DNA from 2 places in the Pseudomonas sp. 22526 genome. Region 1 is predicted to be linked to the other one. Evidence: predicted binding sites of a transcription regulator. Region 1 holds the regulator's gene; the other holds the start of a gene.
The links. The regulator FliA, encoded in region 1, starts transcription of late flagellar genes. The targets are predictions, from matches to a motif close to CTAAAGTTTNNNNNNNNNNNGCCGNTAA.

Region 1 (6,069 bases):
GGTGATGGTGGCGCCGGACATCCCCGGAGTTCCCTGGAGCATCTTGCCCAATGGCTTGATGACGACTTCTTCCTGGCCGACCAGTTGATCGACGACGAAGCCGATGCGCTGGGTGCCAACCGAAAGGATCACCACGTGGCCTTCGCGCTGCTCTTCGTGAGCGGCGGAACTGACCAGCCAGCGCTTGAGGTAGAACAGTGGCAGCGCCTTGTCGCGAACGATCACCACCTCCTGGCCGTCGACCACGTTGGTGCGCGACAGGTCCAGGTGGAAGATCTCGTTGACGTTGACCAGCGGGAAGGCGAACGCCTGGTTGCCCAGCATCACCATCAGGGTCGGCATGATCGCCAGGGTCAACGGCACCTTGATGACGATCTTCGAACCCTGGCCCTTGGTCGAGTAGATGTTGATCGAACCGTTGAGCTGGGAAATCTTGGTCTTCACCACGTCCATGCCCACACCGCGGCCGGACACGTCGGAGATCTCGGTCTTGGTCGAGAAACCCGGGGCGAAGATCAGGTTGTAGCACTCGGTGTCGCTCAGGCGATCGGCGGCATCCTTGTCCATCACCCCACGCTTGACCGCAATGGCGCGCAGGACGTTCGGGTCCATGCCCTTGCCGTCATCGGAGATCGACAGCAGGATGTGGTCGCCTTCCTGCTCGGCCGCCAGCACCACCTTGCCGCCACGGGACTTGCCCGCTTCCTCGCGCTCTTCCGGCGACTCGATACCGTGGTCGACGGCGTTGCGCACCAAGTGCACCAGCGGGTCGGCCAGGGCCTCGACGAGGTTCTTGTCGAGGTCGGTCTCTTCGCCGACCAGCTCCAGGTTGATCTCTTTCTTGAGCTGGCGGGCCAGGTCGCGAACCAGGCGCGGGAAGCGTCCGAAGACCTTCTTGATCGGCTGCATCCGGGTCTTCATCACCGCGGTCTGCAAGTCGGCCGTGACCACGTCGAGGTTCGACACGGCCTTGGACATGGCTTCGTCGCCGCTGTTGAGCCCCAGGCGCACCAGGCGGTTACGCACCAGCACCAGCTCGCCGACCATGTTCATGATTTCGTCCAGCCGCGCGGTATCGACCCGCACGGTGGTTTCGGCTTCGCTGACCGGCTTTTCCGCCGGGGCGGCAGCCGGGGCACGAGCAGGTGCCGGAGCAGCCGCTGCAGCCGGTTTCGGCGCTTCGACCTTGGCTTCGGCTTTCTTCACCGCCGGCTTGGCGACGGCGGCAGGCGCCGAGGCCGTGACAGCCGTTGCGCTACCCACGGTCGCTGCGGCAGCGGGTACTTCAGAGAACTTGCCCTTGCCATGCAGCTCGTCGAGCAGGGATTCGAACTCCTGGTCGGTGATCAGGTCGCTACCGGCAGCGGCCGCGCTTGGCGCAGCCGGCGGCACCGCCGCGGCCACCGCGGAATCCAGTGCTTCTACCGCAAAGTTGCCTTTGCCGTGCAGCTGGTCCAGCAGTGCTTCGAATTCGTCATCGGTGATTTCGTCGCTGGCCGCGGCTTTTTCCGCAGCGGGCGCCGTGGCCGAAGGTGCCACCGCATCCGGTGCGAACTGGCCCTTGCCATGCAATTGATCGAGCAGCGACTCGAACTCGGCGTCGGTAATTTCGTCGCTGGCCGCTTCACCACCGGCCAAAGGCGCAGCAGGTGCAACAGCAGCCGGGGCTTCGGCCTCGGCCTTGGCGGCATTGAGCGAATCGAGCAGCTGCTCGAACTCGCTGTCGGTGATATCACCGGACTCGCTTTCGGTCGATTCGGCGACCGGCTCGGCAACGGCTTCAACCTCGGCCACCGGTGCGGCGACCTCCTCGGCCCCCGCAGACTCGGCCAGGCGGGCCAGGGCCGCCAGCAGTTCCGGAGTGGCGGCGGTGATCTCGGTACGCTCGCGAACCTGGCCGAACATGCCGTTCACCGCGTCCAGCGCTTCGAGCACGACGTCCATCAGTTCCGCGTCGACGCGGCGCTCACCCTTGCGCAGGATGTCGAACACGTTTTCGGCGATGTGGCAGCACTCCACCAGCTCGTTGAGCTGGAGGAAGCCGGCGCCCCCTTTTACAGTGTGAAAACCGCGAAAAATTGCGTTGAGCAGATCCGCATCGTCCGGTCGGCTTTCCAGCTCGACCAGTTGTTCGGACAGTTGCTCTAGAATCTCGCCGGCCTCAACCAGAAAATCCTGAAGGATTTCTTCATCGGCGCCGAAGCTCATGTATGGGTGCTCCTAGAATCCAAGGCTGGAAAGCAAATCGTCGACATCGTCCTGACCGGATACAACGTCTTCACGTTTATCGGCATGAATCTGCGGACCTTCACCCTTGGCCAGATGTTTTTGCGGATCTTTTTCAGCGAGGATCGATTCACGGTCATGTTCGATGCCGGCAAAACGATCGACCTGGCTGGCCATCAGGACCAGTTTGAGCAGGTTGCTCTCGACTTCGGTGACCAACTGGGTCACGCGCTTGATCACCTGACCGGTCAGGTCCTGGTAGTCCTGCGCCAGCAGAATGTCGTTGAGGTTGCTCGATACCGCGCGCGTCTCTTGCTCGCTGCGGGTCAGGAACCCGTCCACCCGGCGGGCCAGGTCGCGGAATTCTTCGGCGCCCAGTTCGCGACGCATGAAACGTCCCCAGTCGGCGCTCAGGGCCTGGGCTTCGCTGCTCAGGCCATTGACCAACGGGGTGGCGCTCTCGACCAGGTCCATGGTGCGGTTGGCCGCGGCCTCGGTCAGCCTGACCACATAGGACAGGCGCTCGGTGGCATCCGTGATCTGTGAAACTTCCTCGGCTTGCGGCATATGCGGGTCAATCTGGAAATTGACGATGGCGCTATGCAGCTCGCGGGTGAGCTTGCCGACTTCCTGGTACAGGCCGCGGTCACGGGTCTGGTTGAGCTCATGGATCAGTTGCACGGCTTCGCCGAACTTGCCTTTTTCAAGGCTGTCGACCAGTTCGAGTGCGTGTTTTTTCAGGGTCGATTCGAAATCGCCCAATGAAGATTCGTTGTGCTCCATAGCTCCCCCGTGGCGGAATGGTTCCACATCTCAACCGATGCGTTCGAAGATCTTCTCGATCTTCTCTTTCAACGCCTGGGCCGTGAAGGGCTTGACCACATAGCCGTTTACGCCGGCCTGGGCAGCTTCGATGATCTGTTCGCGCTTGGCTTCAGCGGTCACCATGAGTACCGGCAGGTGCTTGAGTTTTTCATCGGCGCGCACATGGCGCAGCAGATCGATACCGGTCATGCCAGGCATGTTCCAGTCCGTTACCAGAAAGTCGATGCTCCCGCTGTTGAGGACCGGAATGGCGGTGGTGCCATCGTCAGCCTCGACCGTGTTGGTGAACCCCAGGTCACGCAACAGGTTTTTTATGATCCGCCGCATCGTTGAGAAGTCATCAACGATGAGGATTTTCATGTTCTTGTCCAATTCGACCTCCAAGCAGTCTTAAACGCGTCCAGCACCTGAACGCGCCATTCAATCAATCAGGCAGAGCACTCAACGACTGCATGGAATACACACCGCAAGACCGGCAACGTCGTGCCAGTCTCGTCCGCAGTGTCCCCCACACTGCCTGTCAGCGCGCTCGCCACTCCCCCAAACGCCCCCGCAAACGGGCCGCGCACTGGCTGTGTAACTGGCTGACCCGCGATTCGCTGACCCCCAGGACCTCACCGATTTCCTTGAGGTTCAGCTCTTCGTCGTAGTACAGCGCCAAGACCAGTCGCTCACGCTCCGGCAAATTGGCAATCGCGTCCGCCAGCGCAGCCTGGAAACGTTCGTCCTCCAGGTCGCGCGACGGCTCGAGATGAGCACTCGCGCCATCCTCATGCAGCCCTTCATGCTCGCCGTCCTGCAACAGGTCGTCGAAGCTGAACAGGCGACTGCCCAAGGTGTCGTTCAAAATCCCGTAATAATCGTCGAGACTCAATTGAAGTTCGGCCGCAACTTCATGATCTTTAGCGTCACGACCGGTTTTAGCTTCAATTGCGCGAATGGCATCGCTCACCATCCGGGTATTGCGATGTACCGAACGCGGCGCCCAGTCACCTTTACGAACCTCATCGAGCATCGCGCCACGGATACGGATACCCGCGTACGTCTCGAAACTCGCGCCCTTGCTCGCGTCGTACTTGGTCGACACTTCGAGCAGACCGATCATCCCGGCCTGGATCAGGTCTTCGACCTGGACACTGGCCGGCAGGCGCGCCAGCAAGTGATAGGCAATACGCTTGACCAGTGGCGCATAACGCTCGATCAATTCGTACTGGCTGTCACGTGCCGACTTTTTGTAAAGGTTGTAGCCGCTGGCGCTCATAGCACCGGTCCCGCTGTCTGATGCACTAGCCGCTCGACGAAAAATTCCAGATGTCCACGTGGGTTGGCCGGCAACGGCCAGGTATCGACTTTCTGCGCAATGGCCTTGAACGCCAGCGCGCACTTCGAACGCGGAAACGCCTCATAGACCGCACGCTGCTTTTGCACGGCCTTGCGCACGCATTCGTCGTAAGGCACGGCGCCGACGTATTGTAGGGCTACGTCCAGGAAGCGGTCCGTGACCTTGGTCAACTTGGCGAACAGGTTGCGGCCTTCCTGCGGGCTCTGCGCCATGTTGGCGAGCACGCGGAAGCGGTTCATGCCGTAGTCGCGGTTGAGCAGCTTGATCAGCGCGTAGGCGTCGGTGATCGAGGTCGGTTCGTCGCAGACCACCAGCAAGACTTCCTGGGCGGCGCGGACGAAGCTGACCACCGAGTCGCCGATACCGGCAGCGGTGTCGATCACCAGTACATCGAGGTTGTCGCCGATGTCGCTGAATGCCTGGATCAGGCCGGCATGCTGCGCCGGGCTCAGATGAACCATGCTCTGGGTGCCGGACGCGGCCGGCACGATACGGATTCCACCCGGCCCCTGCAGCAGCACATCGCGCAGCTCGCAGCGGCCTTCGATCACGTCGGCGAGGGTCCGTTTGGGGGTCAGCCCCAACAGCACGTCAACGTTAGCCAGACCCAGGTCGGCGTCCAGCAGCATGACGCGCCGGCCGAGCTCCGCTAGGGCCAGGGACAAGTTCACTGACACGTTAGTCTTGCCGACGCCACCTTTGCCGCCGGTCACCGCGATCACCTGTACGGGATGCATGCTGCCCATGTTCTTTCTTTACCTTGTCTTACTTAGACGGGGCCACATAACTGGCTGCGCGTTCACCAACGGAACAATGCCTGGCAGACCATCGATGTAGGTACATTGCAATTTTTTCATGATTCCCTCAGCCAACCCGCTTGGTCGGGTTGTGGTAGAGGTCAGCGAACATGTCAGCCATGGCTTCTTCGCTGGGTTCTTCCTGCATCTGCACGCTCACCGCACGACTGACCAGCTGGTGACGGCGCGGCAAGTGCAGATCGTCCGGAATCCGCGGGCCATCGGTCAGATAGGCAACGGGGAGTTCGTGACTGATCGCCAGGCTCAGCACCTCACCAAGGCTGGCGGTTTCATCCAGTTTAGTCAGGATGCAGCCGGCCAGCCCGCAACGCTTGTAGCTGTGGTACGCGGCGGTTAGAACCTGTTTCTGGCTGGTGGTTGCCAAGACCAGATAATTTTTTGCCCGGATCCCACGTCCGGCCAGGCTTTCCAGCTGCATGCGCAGGGCCGGGTCGCTGGCTTGCAGGCCGGCGGTGTCGATCAGCACCACGCGCTTGCGCAGCAGCGGATCGAGGGCTTGCGCCAGGGACTGGCCCGGGTCGACATGAGTCACCGAGACGTTGAGGATCCGCCCCAGAGTCTTGAGCTGTTCCTGGGCGCCGATGCGGTAGCTGTCCATGCTCACCAGCGCGATGTTCTGCGCGCCGTACTTGAGTACGTAACGGGCAGCCAGCTTGGCCAGGGTGGTGGTCTTGCCCATGCCGGCGGGGCCGACCATGGCGATCACACCGCCCTCCTCCAATGGCTCGACTTCCGGGGTCACGATCATCCGCGCCAGGTGGGCCAGGAGCATGCGCCAGGCCTGGCGGGGTTCGTCGATTTCAGTGATCAGCGCCAGCAGGTCGCGGGCCAGCGGACCGGACAGGCCGATACGCTGCA
Region 2 (6,069 bases), on a different contig from region 1:
CTCCATGGCCGCTACGTCTGTCTGGCCCGCAAGCCGCGCTGTGGAAGCTGCCGGATCGAGGATCTGTGCGAATACAAGCACAAGACCTCTGACGATTGAGCAATTATTGATTTTGATGATAGGTCGATTGAAAAAATCTTTTTTACCAGTCCCGAGAATATCGATATAAGGAGCGCCAATGGCAGTCTTAGCCTGGAGTTAACCTTATGAGTACTGGTAAAGAACAACTGGACGTAGAAGACGACTTCACCCCTGTTGAAACAGAAGATGCGGAGCCTGTGGTAGAGGTAGCCAAGACCAACTTGAGCAAGCGTCGGACCATCGACAACCTTCTGGAAGAGCGGCGCTTGCAAAAGCAACTGGCCGATTACGACTTTGATCTTTAGTAACAAAAAGCCTCCTTTTACGGAGGCTTTTTTGTTACACCAGCTAACACTCCAAGTCGGCTTTTCAAACCAGGCCATGCGCGGCCGATGGATCCAACATCGCCGACAGCCTGGCAAGCCCATAACGCAATGAAGGCTCGCAAAAACCGCTGTTTTTCCCTCGCATGCCTTGTTGTAGCCCCTCAACCTTCATACCAGCTGATGGCGCTTGGCAAACTCGATCAGGTCCACCAGCGAGCGGGCGTTGAGTTTTCCCAACAGCCGCCTTTTGTAGGTGCTCACCGTTTTACTGCTCAAACACAGGCCCTCGGCAATTTCCTTGTTGGTCTGCCCACCGGCGAGTTGCTTCAGGACCATCAGCTCCCGACCGGACAGGCTGGACAACATCCCCTCCTCGCTGGCGATGCCCAGGCTCGAGCGCAGGGTATGCAAGGCTTCATTGGGAAAATAACTGTAGCCGGCCAGGACCGCCCTGACGGCGCTGATCAATTCAGTGATGTCCTGCTGCTTGCACACGTAACCCGCCGCGCCGGCCTGCATGCAACGCATGGAGAAAGGGCCAGGTACTTGCAGGCTCAATACCAGCACTTTGGTCGACATGGCTTTTGACGAAAGTCTGGCGATAACTTCCAGGCCATCGAGTTTGGGAATACCAATATCAAGAATAAGGATGTCTGGAACATGTTCATAAGACAGTTTCAGGGCATCCATGCCATTGTCCGCCTCGGCAACTACTTCAAAGCCGTGCCGCTCCATCAGCATGCGCACAGCCAGACGAGTGACGGGATGATCATCTACGATCAAAACTTTCTTCATGGGTAAGTCCAGAGTCCGCTATTGGTTTTTCAAGCAAACACCATAACCCAGTCATTTGGCCCGTGGCATGGCCGCGCCCCGAGCCAGCATCGCCCAGAGAAGTTCCTTACAAACAATACGGATTTGCCCTACAAGGAAAATTTGAACGCCGTTCCTTATATATAACCAACTCCGAACTTCCTACACTTTGTATTGAAAAGAACAGACTGAAAGATAGTCGAGAGCCCATTGAAACAATGACCAGTGGCAACTTTAGTCATGGCCTTCAGATACCCGCCTGATCGATTAAATCACCAGGCATAAAAAAGCCCCGCTCATGGCGGGGCTCTTTTAAAACGACTCAAAGCATCAGGACAGAGTCCGACCCTTGTTGGCCGCAATACGCATGCGCAGGGCATTGAGCTTGATGAAGCCAGCCGCATCCGCCTGGTTGTAGGCGCCGCCGTCTTCTTCGAAGGTCGCGATGTTGGCATCGAACAGCGACTCATCGGACTTGCGACCGGTGACGATCACATTGCCCTTGTACAGCTTCAGGCGAACCACGCCGTTCACGTGGGCCTGGGAGACGTCGATCATCTGTTGCAGCATCAGACGCTCAGGGCTCCACCAGTAGCCGGTGTAGATCAGGCTGGCATACTTGGGCATCAGCTCGTCTTTCAGGTGAGCCACTTCGCGATCCAGGGTGATCGATTCGATCGCCCGGTGAGCGCGCAGCATGATGGTGCCGCCAGGGGTTTCGTAGCAGCCGCGGGACTTCATGCCGACATAGCGGTTTTCCACGATGTCCAGACGACCGATGCCGTTTTCACCGCCAATGCGGTTCAGGGTCGCCAGCACGGTGGCCGGGGTCATCTCGACGCCGTCGATGGCCACGATGTCGCCGTTGCGGTAGGTCAGCTCGATGTAGGTCGGGGTGTTGGGAGCCTTCTCCGGGGAGACGGTCCAGCGCCACATGTCTTCTTCGTGCTCGGTCCAGGTGTCTTCCAGCACGCCGCCTTCATAGGAGATGTGCAGCAGGTTGGCATCCATCGAGTACGGGGATTTCTTCTTGCCGTGACGCTCGATCGGGATCGCGTGCTTCTCGGCGTAATCCATCAGCTTCTCGCGGGACAGCAGGTCCCACTCGCGCCAAGGAGCTATCACTTTCACCCCTGGTTTCAAGGCATAGGCGCCCAGCTCGAAACGAACCTGGTCGTTGCCCTTGCCGGTAGCGCCGTGGGAAATGGCGTCGGCGCCGGTTTCGTTGGCGATCTCGATCAGGCGCTTGGCGATCAACGGACGAGCGATGGAGGTACCCAGCAGGTACTCACCTTCGTAAACGGTGTTGGCGCGGAACATCGGGAAAACGAAATCGCGGACGAACTCTTCGCGCAGATCGTCGATGTAGATCTCTTTCACGCCCATGGCTTGCGCCTTGGCACGTGCAGGTTCGACCTCTTCGCCCTGACCCAGATCAGCGGTGAACGTCACCACTTCACAGTTATAAGTATCCTGCAGCCACTTGAGGATCACCGAAGTGTCCAGGCCGCCGGAATACGCCAGAACGACCTTGTTTACGTCCGCCATGCCATCACTCCACGGGGTTCTACGGAAAGCCATCAAGTCTACCGATCAACGCGGATAATTTACAGAGGCGCGACAGCTTATGACGACGAAGCGACAGATTATGTCGAGCGGGCGACGACGACAGCCGTTTCAGGAAGTCGCCGCGGCGTTGGCGGGAGCAGCAGCCTGGGGCGCCGGTTTTTCCGCGACCGGGACACGTTGCAGCTGTACGTTGACCCGACGGTTCTTCGCCCGGTTCGCCGCGTTGGTGTTGGGCGCCAAGGGGTAGCGTTCACCGTGGAAACGCATTTCGATCTGCGATTCGGGAATACCGTTGGCCTTGAAGAACTCCATCACCGCCAGCGCCCGGCGCCGCGACAGGTCACGGTTGGTCAAGCGATTGCCGCTGTTGTCCGAGTGGCCGTCGAGCTGGATGTGATTGACCGTCGGATCGGCCTTGAGGAACTCCAGCATCACCTGCAGCCTGGCCTTGGCCTTGGCGTCCAGATCGATACCGCCCCCGGGGAAGCCGACCTCGGATTGCCGGACCTGGTCGAAGTTCTTCGGCAGCAGCTTGGCGACACAGCGCTGGTAGTCGCCATAGGCCTTGTTGAACTTGACCGGCAACAAGCGCACCTCGGACACCCCGCCCTCGCGGGAATAGTGGCGGACCACCGGGCTGCGGCCATCCATCAGCCCGCCGATCAGCCGCCCGGCCTGCAGTTGCGAGCTGTTGAACAGCACATCGCCACTGCCGAGCCGCACCGACCCCAGGTTGATGTCGCCCCGCCCTGGCTGCCACGGCGCGGCCGCCGCCAGCAGCGTGGCCGAACCGCCACCGAGCATCGGGTTGTAGGCCTTGAGGCGGAAGGTCGCCTGCTCGCCGGCACGGCGCACGAACTCCCCGGAACCGAAATCGGTGATCGGCTGGCTCAGACGGCACTCGAATTTATCGCCTTCGACCGTCCACTCAATGCTCTCCAGACGGGTCTGGAAAGTCAGCGCCATCGCGGGAAGACTGGCGAACACACTGAGCAAGGCTAGATAACGCTGGCGCACGGGAGGCTCCACTGACTTGTACATCACGAAAATCGAAATGCCTGTTTAGGGCATACCTCCGGGATATCGGAAGCTTCACGCAAAACTTGATAGCGAGTGCCTGGAAGAGTCTTTTCCGGTAGCATTCACCGGAGTTTGACCCGCCTGGAATCCCCAATGTCCGACCGCCTGACCCTGCTGCGTCCCGACGACTGGCATATTCATCTTCGCGATGGTGCCGTGTTGACCAATACTGTCGCGGATGTCGCGCGCACCTTTGGCCGCGCCATCATCATGCCTAACCTGGTACCTCCAGTGCGCAACGCCGCTGAAGCCGACGCCTATCGCCAGCGCATTCTCGCTGCGCGGCCGGCCGGCAGCCGCTTCGAGCCGCTGATGGTGCTCTACCTTACCGATCGCACCCAGCCCGAAGAAATTCGCGCGGCCAAGGCCAGTGGTTTCGTCCATGCCGCCAAGCTCTACCCGGCCGGTGCGACCACCAACTCGGACTCGGGCGTCACCAGCATCGACAAGATCTTCCCGGCGCTGGAGGCCATGGCCGAAGTCGGCCTGCCGCTGCTGGTCCACGGCGAAGTCACCCGCAGTGAAGTCGACGTGTTCGACCGCGAGAAGCAGTTCATCGACGAGCACATGCGCCGCGTCGTCGAGCGCTTCCCGACGCTCAAGGTGGTGTTCGAACACATCACCACCCGTGATGCCGTGCAGTTCGTCAACGAGGCCTCGGCCAACGTCGGCGCGACCATCACCGCCCATCACTTGCTGTACAACCGCAACCACATGCTGGTCGGCGGCATTCGCCCGCACTTCTATTGCCTGCCGATTCTCAAGCGCAACCTGCATCAGGAAGCGCTGCTCGACGCCGCCACCAGCGGCAGCCAGAAGTTCTTCCTCGGCACCGACTCCGCGCCTCACGCCCAGCACGCCAAAGAAGCGGCCTGCGGCTGTGCCGGCTGCTACACCGCCTATGCCGCGATCGAGCTGTACACCGAAGCCTTCGAACAGCGCAACGCGCTGGACAAGCTGGAAGCCTTCGCCAGCCTCAACGGCCCGCGCTTCTACGGCCTGCCGGCCAACACCGATCGCATCACCCTGGTTCGTGAAGAATGGACCGCCCCTGCCAGCCTGCCTTTCGGCGAGCTGACCGTCATCCCGCTGCGCGCCGGTGAAAAACTGCGCTGGCGCCTGCTGGAGGAACACGCGTGAGTGAAGACCATTTCGACGACGAGCAGGACGGTCACAACGGTGGTGGCTCGCGTCATCCAATGGCGGCACGCTTTCGTGGTTACCTGCCGGTAGTCGTCGACGTTGAAACCGGTGGTTTCAACTCGGCCACCGACGCCTTGCTGGAAATTGCCGCGACCATCATCGGCATGGACGAAAAGGGCTTCGTGTTCCCCGAGCACACCCTGTTTTTCCGCGTAGAACCTTTCGAAGGCGCCAACATCGAAGCCGCGGCGCTGGAGTTCACCGGGATCAAGCTCGACCATCCGCTGCGCATGGCCGTCAGTGAAGAAACCGCGCTGAACGATATCTTCCGCAGCGTGCGCAAGGCGCTGAAAGCCAACGGCTGCAAACGCGCGATCCTGGTCGGGCACAACAGCAGCTTCGACCTGGGCTTCCTCAATGCGGCTGTCGCGCGCCTGGACATGAAGCGCAACCCGTTTCACCCGTTCTCCAGCTTCGACACCGCGACGCTTGCCGGCCTGGCCTACGGCCAAACCGTTCTGGCCAAGGCGTGCCAGGCTGCCGACATCGACTTCGATGGCCGTGAGGCGCATTCCGCGCGCTACGACACCGAGAAGACCGCCGACCTGTTCTGCGGCATCGTCAATCGCTGGAAGGAAATGGGCGGCTGGGAAGACTTCAACGACTGATACCGTCGCTGATCGACCGCGCATAAAAAAACCGGCCCTGAGGCCGGTTTTTTTATGCGTGAAGCGCGGCTTACAGCTTGCCGGCGTTCTCGCTCAGGTAAGCAGCAACGCCTTCTGGCGAAGCGGTCATACCCTTGTCGCCCTTCTTCCAGTTGGCCGGGCAGACTTCGCCGTGCTCTTCGTGGAACTGCAGAGCGTCGACCAGACGGATCAGCTCTTCCATGTTACGGCCCAGTGGCAGGTCGTTGACGATCTGCGAACGAACGACGCCTTTGTCGTCGATCAGGAACGCGCCACGGAAAGCCACGCCGCCTTCGGACTCAACGTCGTAGGCCTTGGCGATGTCGTGCTTCATGTCGGCAGCCATGATGTACTGAACCTGACCGATG

Region 2: a site for FliA is predicted at 3,870-3,897, ahead of ACTJKT_RS11950 (flagellar protein MotY). Genes of this name have one in related genera too.

The regions. Positions count from the first base shown of each region.
Region 1 covers NZ_JBQENK010000004.1:66,223-72,291, reverse strand. The annotation lists gene ACTJKT_RS07210 (chemotaxis protein CheA) at 1-2,208, opposite strand, end outside; gene ACTJKT_RS07205 (protein phosphatase CheZ) at 2,221-3,009, opposite strand; gene ACTJKT_RS07200 (chemotaxis response regulator CheY) at 3,040-3,411, opposite strand; gene fliA (RNA polymerase sigma factor FliA) at 3,572-4,312, opposite strand; gene fleN (flagellar synthesis regulator FleN) at 4,309-5,139, opposite strand; gene flhF (flagellar biosynthesis protein FlhF) at 5,258-6,069, opposite strand, start outside.
Region 2 covers NZ_JBQENK010000006.1:303,109-309,177, reverse strand. The annotation lists gene nth (endonuclease III) at 1-99, shown strand, start outside; gene ACTJKT_RS11965 (PA3496 family putative envelope integrity protein) at 207-386, shown strand; gene ACTJKT_RS11960 (response regulator transcription factor) at 576-1,202, opposite strand; gene ACTJKT_RS11955 (argininosuccinate synthase) at 1,551-2,768, opposite strand; gene ACTJKT_RS11950 (flagellar protein MotY) at 2,898-3,806, opposite strand; gene pyrC (dihydroorotase) at 3,963-5,009, shown strand; gene rnt (ribonuclease T) at 5,006-5,680, shown strand; gene ACTJKT_RS11935 (peroxiredoxin) at 5,751-6,069, opposite strand, start outside.